4 regions of the Rahnella sp. NRRL B-41462 genome follow, and region 1 is predicted to be linked to each of the others. Evidence: predicted binding sites of a transcription regulator. Region 1 holds the regulator's gene; each other region holds the start of a gene.

Evidence for each region. The regulator PhoB, encoded in region 1, activates phosphate uptake and scavenging genes when phosphate is short. The targets are predictions, from matches to a motif close to CTGTCATAAAACTGNCNNAT.
Region 2: the regulator PhoB is predicted to act here: its motif matches at 1,111-1,130, upstream of UC14_RS11160 (phosphoethanolamine transferase).
Region 3: the regulator PhoB is predicted to act here: its motif matches at 1,017-1,036, upstream of UC14_RS22880 (heavy metal response regulator transcription factor).
Region 4: the regulator PhoB is predicted to act here: its motif matches at 1,168-1,187, upstream of glpT (glycerol-3-phosphate transporter).

The regions. Positions count from the first base shown of each region.
Region 1 covers NZ_JYDF01000076.1:29,018-31,223, reverse strand. The annotation lists gene sbcD (exonuclease subunit SbcD) at 1-583, opposite strand, end outside; gene phoB (phosphate response regulator transcription factor PhoB) at 811-1,500, shown strand; gene phoR (phosphate regulon sensor histidine kinase PhoR) at 1,523-2,206, shown strand, end outside.
Region 2 covers NZ_JYDF01000040.1:32,022-34,227, reverse strand. The annotation lists gene UC14_RS11160 (phosphoethanolamine transferase) at 1-999, opposite strand, end outside; gene lpxA (acyl-ACP--UDP-N-acetylglucosamine O-acyltransferase) at 1,362-2,150, shown strand; gene UC14_RS11150 (DUF2891 domain-containing protein) at 2,194-2,206, opposite strand, start outside.
Region 3 covers NZ_JYDF01000115.1:1,011-3,216, reverse strand. The annotation lists gene UC14_RS22885 (heavy metal sensor histidine kinase) at 1-261, opposite strand, end outside; gene UC14_RS22880 (heavy metal response regulator transcription factor) at 254-928, opposite strand; gene UC14_RS22875 (hypothetical protein) at 1,142-1,765, shown strand; gene UC14_RS22870 (cytochrome b/b6 domain-containing protein) at 1,792-2,206, shown strand, end outside.
Region 4 covers NZ_JYDF01000034.1:32,263-34,468, reverse strand. The annotation lists gene UC14_RS09570 (DUF3289 family protein) at 1-616, shown strand, start outside; gene UC14_RS09565 (DUF943 family protein) at 616-1,005, shown strand; gene glpT (glycerol-3-phosphate transporter) at 1,318-2,206, shown strand, end outside.

The DNA of each region.
Region 1 (2,206 bases):
CGACAGTCGTCAGATGGCCGGTCGCAATAATAGGCAGCGGCATGCCCAGTTCGTCACGTCTGGCCTGCGCAGCCTGCCAGAGCGCGTCATAATGCGCGGCGATGGCTTCCTGCAATGCCAGTTGCTTGTCGCTGCCGGACTGTCCCGCCTGGCTGGCGAGCAGATCACGCGGGCGTAAAAACGGGATAGCGCACAGTATCGCGCCGGGTTTCCCGTCACGCTGACTGAGCACTAAAATCTGTTCAGAAAGGTTTTCACCGACGGTGGCAATCACCCGCGTATTCAGGCAGGAAAGGAGCTCGCGCGATTCATTGAGCGTGGCGACAGAATCGTGGTTACCAGCCAGCACCACCAGCTGGCAGCCGGTTTGCTGTAATTCCACCACGAAGCGGTTATACAATTCGCGGGCATAACTGGGTGGGGATCCCGTGTCGAAAATATCGCCCGCGACAATCACGGCGTCGACCTGATGTTGTTGCACCTGACCGGTCAGCCAGCGCAAAAATGCCTGATGTTCGGCTGCACGGCTTTTAGTGAAAAAGTACTGGCCGAGGTGCCAGTCTGAGGTGTGGATCAGGCGCATGAGACTCCCGTATGAACCCTGGATGACGACAATGGGGTAAAGTATAAACGTCGGCAGGGGAAGCTGTCCCCGATAAATCAGACCAATTTCAGCAAGATGGCCGGAAATTATCTGTCATAGTTGACTGTAATGAACCATTCTTTTCATTCATAAATCTGTCACAAAACTGACGCATAATGGCGCCCGCAATCAAATAAAAGATCGCTAACCTATTGGCAGGACCTACGATGGCTAGACGTATATTGGTGGTTGAAGACGAAGCTCCAATCCGTGAAATGGTGTGTTTTGTACTGGAACAAAATGGCTATCAGGCCGTAGAAGCTGAGGATTTTGATTCAGCGATTGGGCAGCTTGTTGAACCTTACCCTGAACTGATCCTGCTTGACTGGATGTTACCTGGCGGTTCCGGTATTCAGTTTATTAAGCATCTTAAACGTGAGGCACTGACCCGCGAAATTCCGGTGATGATGCTGACCGCACGCGGTGAAGAAGAAGATCGGGTGCGCGGCCTTGAAGTGGGTGCCGATGATTACATCACTAAACCGTTTTCTCCGAAAGAACTGGTTGCCCGCATTAAAGCCGTGATGCGTCGCATCTCGCCAATGGCGGTGGAAGAAGTGATCGACATGCAGGGTTTAAGCCTGGATCCGTCGTCTCACCGGGTAATGGCCAACGAGCAGGCGCTCGATATGGGGCCGACCGAATTTAAGTTATTACACTTCTTTATGACCCATTCCGAACGTGTATACAGCCGCGAACAGTTGCTCAATAACGTCTGGGGCACTAACGTTTATGTGGAAGATCGCACGGTTGACGTGCATATTCGTCGTTTACGTAAGGCGCTGGAAACCAGTGGACATGACAGAATGATCCAGACTGTTCGTGGTACCGGATACCGTTTTTCAACGCGTTATTGAGCCCTCACAGCGGAGAATCTGTGTGCTAGAACGTTTGTCATGGAAACGACTGGCGGGTGAATTGTTTCTCTTTTGCCTGCCAGCGTTAATTCTCGGTATCTTCGTCGGCCATTTCGGCTGGCTCCTCCTGGTGTCGCTGATGGCGGCACTGGGCTGGAATTATTACAACCAGCTTAAACTCTCTCACTGGCTGTGGCTCGACCGCAGCATTACGCCACCGAATGGGCGCTGGAGCTGGGAGCCGCTGTTTTACGGGCTGAACCAGATGCAGATACGCAACCGGCGTCGCCGTCGGGAATTAGGTCAGCTCATCAAACGTTTTCGCAGCGGTGCCGAATCGCTGCCGGATGCCGTGGTGCTGACCACTGAAGATGGCAATATTTTCTGGTGTAACGGACTGGCGCAGGATTTGCTCGGTTTCCGCTGGCCGGAAGATAACGGGCAACATATCTTCAACCTGCTGCGTTATCCGGAATTCCGGCTGTGGATCCAGACCCGCGATTTCAGCCGGGCGCTGAATTTACAACTCAATAATGAGCATTATGTCGAATTTCGCGTCATGCCTTATTCCGAAGGACAACTGCTGATGGTGGCACGCGACGTGACCCAGATGCGTCAGCTTGAAGGCGCACGGCGTAACTTCTTCGCTAACGTCAGTCATGAACTGAGAACCCCATTGACGGTATTGCAGGGGTATCTGGAAATG
Region 2 (2,206 bases), on a different contig from region 1:
CACACGGTCGCATACGCCTTTACAGCCTTCATCATTGTCTTTCCAGAACACCGAAACACCGGCTTTATGCAGGATATCCAGCAAGCCTTCACTGTTACGGGCGCGGTTGGCGTCGTAGCGGGTGCGCTTCATATCCGAGAACATGCACGGCACAGAAATCGCCGTTGCCGTGCCGCATGACGTCATTTTATTAAAGAACACCACGTCAGGAATAGCCTGTGTGTACTGATTAGTCGGTTTGGCGTAACCCTCAGATGACTGATTTTGCGCCCGCGCGGTTTCCCCAATCACCAGGAACACCAGATTTGGTTTCTGCCCCGGTTGCTGCACCAGTTTTGCATCGTTGCCAATAGTCTGGAACGGCATTTTCGGCGTGAAGTAACGGTGATTGATGTACTGGAACGCGCTGTAGAGGTAGTTTGTCGGCACAATTTCCAGATTCAGGGTGCGGTTGTTACGGCCCACAGAGGCGTAATCTTTGTAAAAAATCCCGGCAATGGAGGCGACCACCAGCAATGAAATCACCATCGACACCAGACGGACACCGAGACGGCGTAACGGCGTTTTTTCATAGCTGACCGGTGTCAGGAAAAGCAAAATAGCGGGCAAAACGCCGGTGAAGACAAACCACAGTATCACTTTCAGATTCAGGTAAGACGACGCTTCAGCCGATTGCGTCTCGAGAATATTTTCGATCATGCCGCGATCAAATACGACCTGGAAGGTCATCATCGCAAAACTGGCGAGGGCACTGACCGGCAGCACGATAATAAAGAACGGCTTAAGCAATGGACGAAAGCTGAAAGGGGTGAACACAAAGTTCAGTGCGGCAAACAGCGCAACCGGAATGCTCAGGGCAAAAGCCAGGTTGTACGCGGGCAGTGCATGTAAGATGTGATAAAAATGCAGCAAAATCGGCAGATTAACGATAAAGGTAAAATACAGGGTCAGCAGTAAAGTCAGCGTAAAGTAGCTAATCTTCGGGAATATAGAGCGCAATGAAAACTCCCAACAGGATGGTGGTAGCAGCGTTGATGTGAGGGAAACATAACGTATAGAAACGAATATCCAATAGAATATTCATCCAAGCTTAAGAAAGCCTTAATCTACCTGTCATAAAATTTTCGTTATGCAGCGTTTCCGAAAAGGTTCAGAAAATAAAAAAAATATAAGAGACCGCCTTTTCGATCCTGAAGCCTTATGCTGTGCGGTGTAGCGATGCGGATGTTCAACGAAACACTCCCCTTTGTTTAAACCTCTCTGAGTGCGTTTCCCTCCGCTCATTTTGATCTTTCCCTGATTATGCCTGTCCGGTTTAATTCACTACTGACTGCCTGCTGGCTGTCAGAAGGATGTTCGTGTTGATTTCATCTTCGGCCACAATTGCGGCCAGCAGTATCATAGAGCCAGGTGTCATTATCGGCCCGCGAGTGGTTATCGGGCCTTTCTGCTTTATTTCCGCCGGTGTGCAAATCGGCGAAGGAACACACATTTCTTCTCATGTCGTTATCAACGGCAATACCAAAATTGGCACGGATAACCAGATTGGCATGGGCTCATCCATTGGCGAGATCAGCCAGGATTTGAAATACGCCGGAGAACCCACCGGGCTGGAAATCGGCAATGGAAACCGCATTGGCCGCCACGTGACACTGCATCGCGGCACCGTGCAGGGCGGTGGTATGACCCGGATCGGGCACCTGAATGTGTTTGAAGGGGGCGTGCATGTCGGCCATGACTGTCAGATAGGAAATGCCACGTTTATCGGCGAACACAGTGCTCTGGCGGGGCATGTTTCATTAGGCAGTGATGCCCGGATTGATGCCCTGAGCGCGGTGCATCAGTTTTGTATTATTGGCACGGGCGTCCATCTCCTTGCTAATACCTGTGTGGTGCAGGACGTGCCGCCTTTTGTGATAGCGGGGGGAAATCGCGCGGTGCCGAAAGGGATAAACGAGCAGGCAACGGATTTTTGCCGGGCCGGAAAAGCGCAGCAAAATGTCATCCGCTATCTGTACGATTTGCTTTATCACCAGCCGGAATCGGTGGAACGGGTGAAGGGGGAAATTGAGCAGCTCAGCGCGGAATATCCGTTACTGTGCCACTTCAATGCATTTTTCCTCGATTCAGCGCGCGGGATTATTCGCTAACGATTTCACGGTAACCCTGCGGCTGAACAGAGGAAGAGGACTGTCAGGCTTCGAGT
Region 3 (2,206 bases), on a different contig from region 1:
GCCAAGCATATTTTCAAACAGGCCGGGATTACGGCTGAGTTGCGACAGCGGGAATTCGTTGGCAAGCAGATGACGGAAATACTGCACACGCCCGCTGACCTGGTAATCCGCGCGGCGTACCAGTTCTTTATCCATCGAGTAATAGAGGTAGAAACCGACGGCGCTGACCACCATCGAGGCGATCAGCGCGAAAAGTAAGGTGGCGCGAAGCGTCAGCGACATGGCGCGTTTCGGGAGGTGAGTCAATTGACGATCACTCATGTCGCACTTCGCACACGTAACCAATGCCACGCACGGTATGGATCAGTTTCACCTCAAAGCTGCGGTCAACCTTGGCACGCAGACGCTTAATGGCGACATCCACTACATTGGTATCACTGTCGAAATTCATATCCCAGACCTGCGAGGCGATCATGGTTCTCGACAGAACCTCACCCTCGCGGCGCATCAGCAACTGCAGCAACATGAATTCCTTATTGGTCAGTGCGATGGTCTGATCCTGACGGGTCACGCGGCGGCGCAGCACATCAAGATTCAGATCCGCCACCGAATACGCATCCGGCTCACGGGCGGCCGGGCGGCGCAGCAAGGTGCGGATACGCAACACCAGTTCGGTGAAGGAGAACGGTTTGATGAGATAGTCGTCAGCCCCCAGCTCCAGCCCGTGAATGCGATCCTGTACTTCATCGCGGGCGGTGAGAAACAGCACCGGCACGTCGCTCTTTTTGCGCAGGACTTCCATCACCTGCCAGCCGTTCAGCCCCGGCAGCATGACGTCGAGGATCACCGCGTCGTAACCCTCTTCCAGCGCCAGAAACAGGCCGTCGGCACCGTTGCGCGCCAGATCTACGCTGTAACCTGCTTCTGTCAGCCCTTTTTTCAGGTAATCGCCTGTACTGACATCGTCTTCAATCACCAGTATTCGCATTCAGGCCCTCAGCGCCGCATGACCATTCACCTAGAGAATGATTCACCCGAAAGTTTATCAGTTTCGTCAGACACCTTTGATGACAATTTTGTCATCAATTTGTCATCAGCCAATACCGGTTTATCGTCCACTCTTAAGAAAGTTATTCATCACTGGCAGGTTCAGTGATTCATCTAACAGAATGAAAAAACGCTGGAAAATGGAGAATTAATCATGAATGCACCAACACGTCTCGCTGGTCTGTTACTGGGTTCCCTGCTGATGTGCAGCGGGATGACATCGGCATTTGCCGCCGATAATGTGATTAAACCTACACGCGGAACCATTGACTCAGTTAATGACTCATCGGTACAAATCACCACACGTCAGGGCGAAAAACTCGACGTTAAGCTGACCGACCAGACCAAGATCAATGCCGTCACCAAAGGGCAGATCAGCGATATCAAAGCGGACAGCTTCATCGGGACGGCCGCCGTTCCGCAGGCTAATGGCACGCTGAAAGCACTGGAAGTGCACGTATTCGCCCCCAGCCTGCGCGGCAGCGGTGAAGGCTTCAATCCGTTTGAATCCGCCGATGGCAAAATCAATACCATGACCAACGGCACCGTCGGCAAGCTGGTGAACAGCAATGGCCGCACCCTGACCGTGAAATATCATGATGCCGAGAAAACTGTCATTGTGCCTGATGATGTACCGGTTGTACTGCTGGCGCCGGGCGACCGCAGCCTGCTGAAACCGGGCACTAAAATCGTATTGTTTGCCATGAAAGATGACAAAGGTGCGCTGGTTGCCCGTGGTATTGCTGCCGGTAAAGACGGCATCGCGCCACCGATGTAATCCGGCCGAACAACAGGAGATTAAGCGTGAAACCTCAGCTCTCATCACCCCGGAAGCGCCGGATTCATTCCTGGCCGGTTCGCATTTGTCATTGGATCAATCTGCTGGCAATGATCGGCATGGTGATGAGCGGCTGGGGGATTTATAACGCCGACCCGCTTTTCGCTTTCACTTTCCCGCAGAACACCACCCTCGGCGGCTGGCTGGGTGGCAATATTGCCTGGCATCTGGCGGTAATGTGGCTGCTGGCGGGCAATGCCCTGTTCTATCTGCTGTGGGGGATTTTCAGCGGTCATTTCAGACGCGACTTTTTCCCCTTTTCGCCCCGTACGGTCTGGCGCGATAGCGTTCGCGCACTGACATTCAAACTCCCGCACAAGCTGGGTCAGTACAACGCGGTGCAAAAACTGATGTACAGCGGTGTTCTGTTGCTGGGCGCGC
Region 4 (2,206 bases), on a different contig from region 1:
CACAGTCAGTAATAAGGAATGCGCCCGGTTGTTATTCAAGGAGATGCTGACGTGTTCTCTTCCCTATTCCTTTGTGGGTTCCTACCAGTATTTAATTAACCAGATGCTCAGGCATTTTCAGCATTCTACAGGAACGCCTTTTAATAACGGGCAACTTAATAATGCATATCATCAAAAGCTTCGTTCTGATCACACTGCAAAAAATACCAGGTCTATTATGCAGGAAGCGATTGGGTTATTCATTGATTACAAAAGCAAAGGTATTGCGCAGGAGAGATTGAAGGATATTAAATCTGCGATCAGAGGTTCAATTCTTCCAAAATTTGATTCCCTCGTGCTTGATAAAATAAATGGAATGGGGATCACTATTCATAATGTCCATGCAACGAAAATAGACATCATCAGTCTCCACGTAAGCGAGCGAAACTGGAAAGCCTGTGTCAGATTTACAGGTCAGGATCACTTCGGTCTGGATATTGACGATATACGCAAAAAGGAATTTAATCAGTTTCAGTTTTTTAAAATATGGTTTGTCCTGCAACGGTTTGACAAATTCGGTTTTCGACCATTTTTGACAAATATGGAAGCAGTAATTGATATGGAAGGTAATTATTGATGCGCATTTTTGTAATCGTATTTCTGGTCGCGCTGCTGGCCTGTTTTTACTATACCTTTGTTGGTGACAAAGATGTAGCTGTTATAGATGCGCATTATGATGGAAGCACTGTACAGATCATCGTTGATGGACTGCCCTCCACTGAATCGGAAAAGATTGCCTGGTGGCAGAATAATCAGGATAAAATTAGAGGTAAATATCACATTCCTTCCGGCAATACGGGTCCATTTCTGATAATTGTGTATGCATTCGGAGAGGGATACAAAGAGGCGGGGAAGGAAGATCGGCTCTGTTTTCGCTATATAAAACCACCCCAGAATTGCATTGATAAAAACATACTGATGATGATTTGGCGCACCCGTGAGGGTAGCGTCAGGTATGAATTTTAATATGTAAAAAATCGGAAAAAAACTTAAAAATCACACATCAAAATTAAAAATGTCTGACGATTTAGAATGAGTCTTTTGATATGTCACGAACCTGCCAGGCGGAGCTCAGGCTCCGCTTTTTTTGTTTCTTATTGTCACCCTCGCTCACAAAATCGCCTCCCTCTGTAATGAAAATGTAACATTTTCGTCATAAATCACAGTTCGTTTGTGCGCGAATGGCTAAAATGATGTTCGTTTTGGAACACATTGGCTCCGCCATTTCGTCCGTGGCTCATGATGAGTCCGCCCTGATTTATGCCATCGGAGGCATTTATGCTCAGTATCTTTAAACCCGCGCCCCACAAAGCTCCTGTTGATGAGGCTCACGTCGATCCGCTGTACCGCCGTCTCCGCTGGCAAATCTTCATGGGGATTTTCTTCGGTTATGCGGCCTACTATCTGGTGCGCAAAAACTTCGCGCTGGCCATGCCTTATCTGATTGATCAGGGCTTCTCCCGTGGAGACTTAGGGTTCGCACTGTCCGGGATTTCCATTGCTTATGGCATCTCAAAATTCATCATGGGTTCGGTGTCTGACCGTTCGAATCCGCGCGTATTTCTGCCCGCTGGTTTGATTCTGGCGGCGGCCGTGATGTTGTTTATGGGCTTCGTGCCGTGGGCAACCTCAAGCATTGCCATCATGTTTGTGTTGCTGTTCCTGTGCGGCTGGTTCCAGGGCATGGGCTGGCCGCCGTGCGGACGTACGATGGTGCACTGGTGGTCGCAGAAAGAACGCGGCGGCGTGGTGTCGGTGTGGAACTGTGCGCATAACGTCGGCGGCGGTATTCCTCCGCTGCTGTTCCTGCTCGGTATGGCGTGGTTTAACGACTGGCATGCAGCGCTGTATATGCCTGCCTTCGGCGCAATTCTGCTGGCGGTGTTTGCCTTCATGACCATGCGCGATACACCGCAATCCTGTGGTCTGCCGCCCATTGAAGAATACAAAAACGATTATCCGCCGGACTATGTGAAAGAGTCCGCCGAGCAGGAACTGACGGCGAAACAGATTTTCATGCAGTACATTTTGCCGAACAAATTGCTGTGGTATATCGCACTGGCTAACGTCTTTGTCTATCTGCTGCGTTACGGCATTCTCGACTGGTCACCAACGTATCTGAAAGAAGTGAAGCATTTCGCGCTGGATAAATCCTCGTGGGCGTATT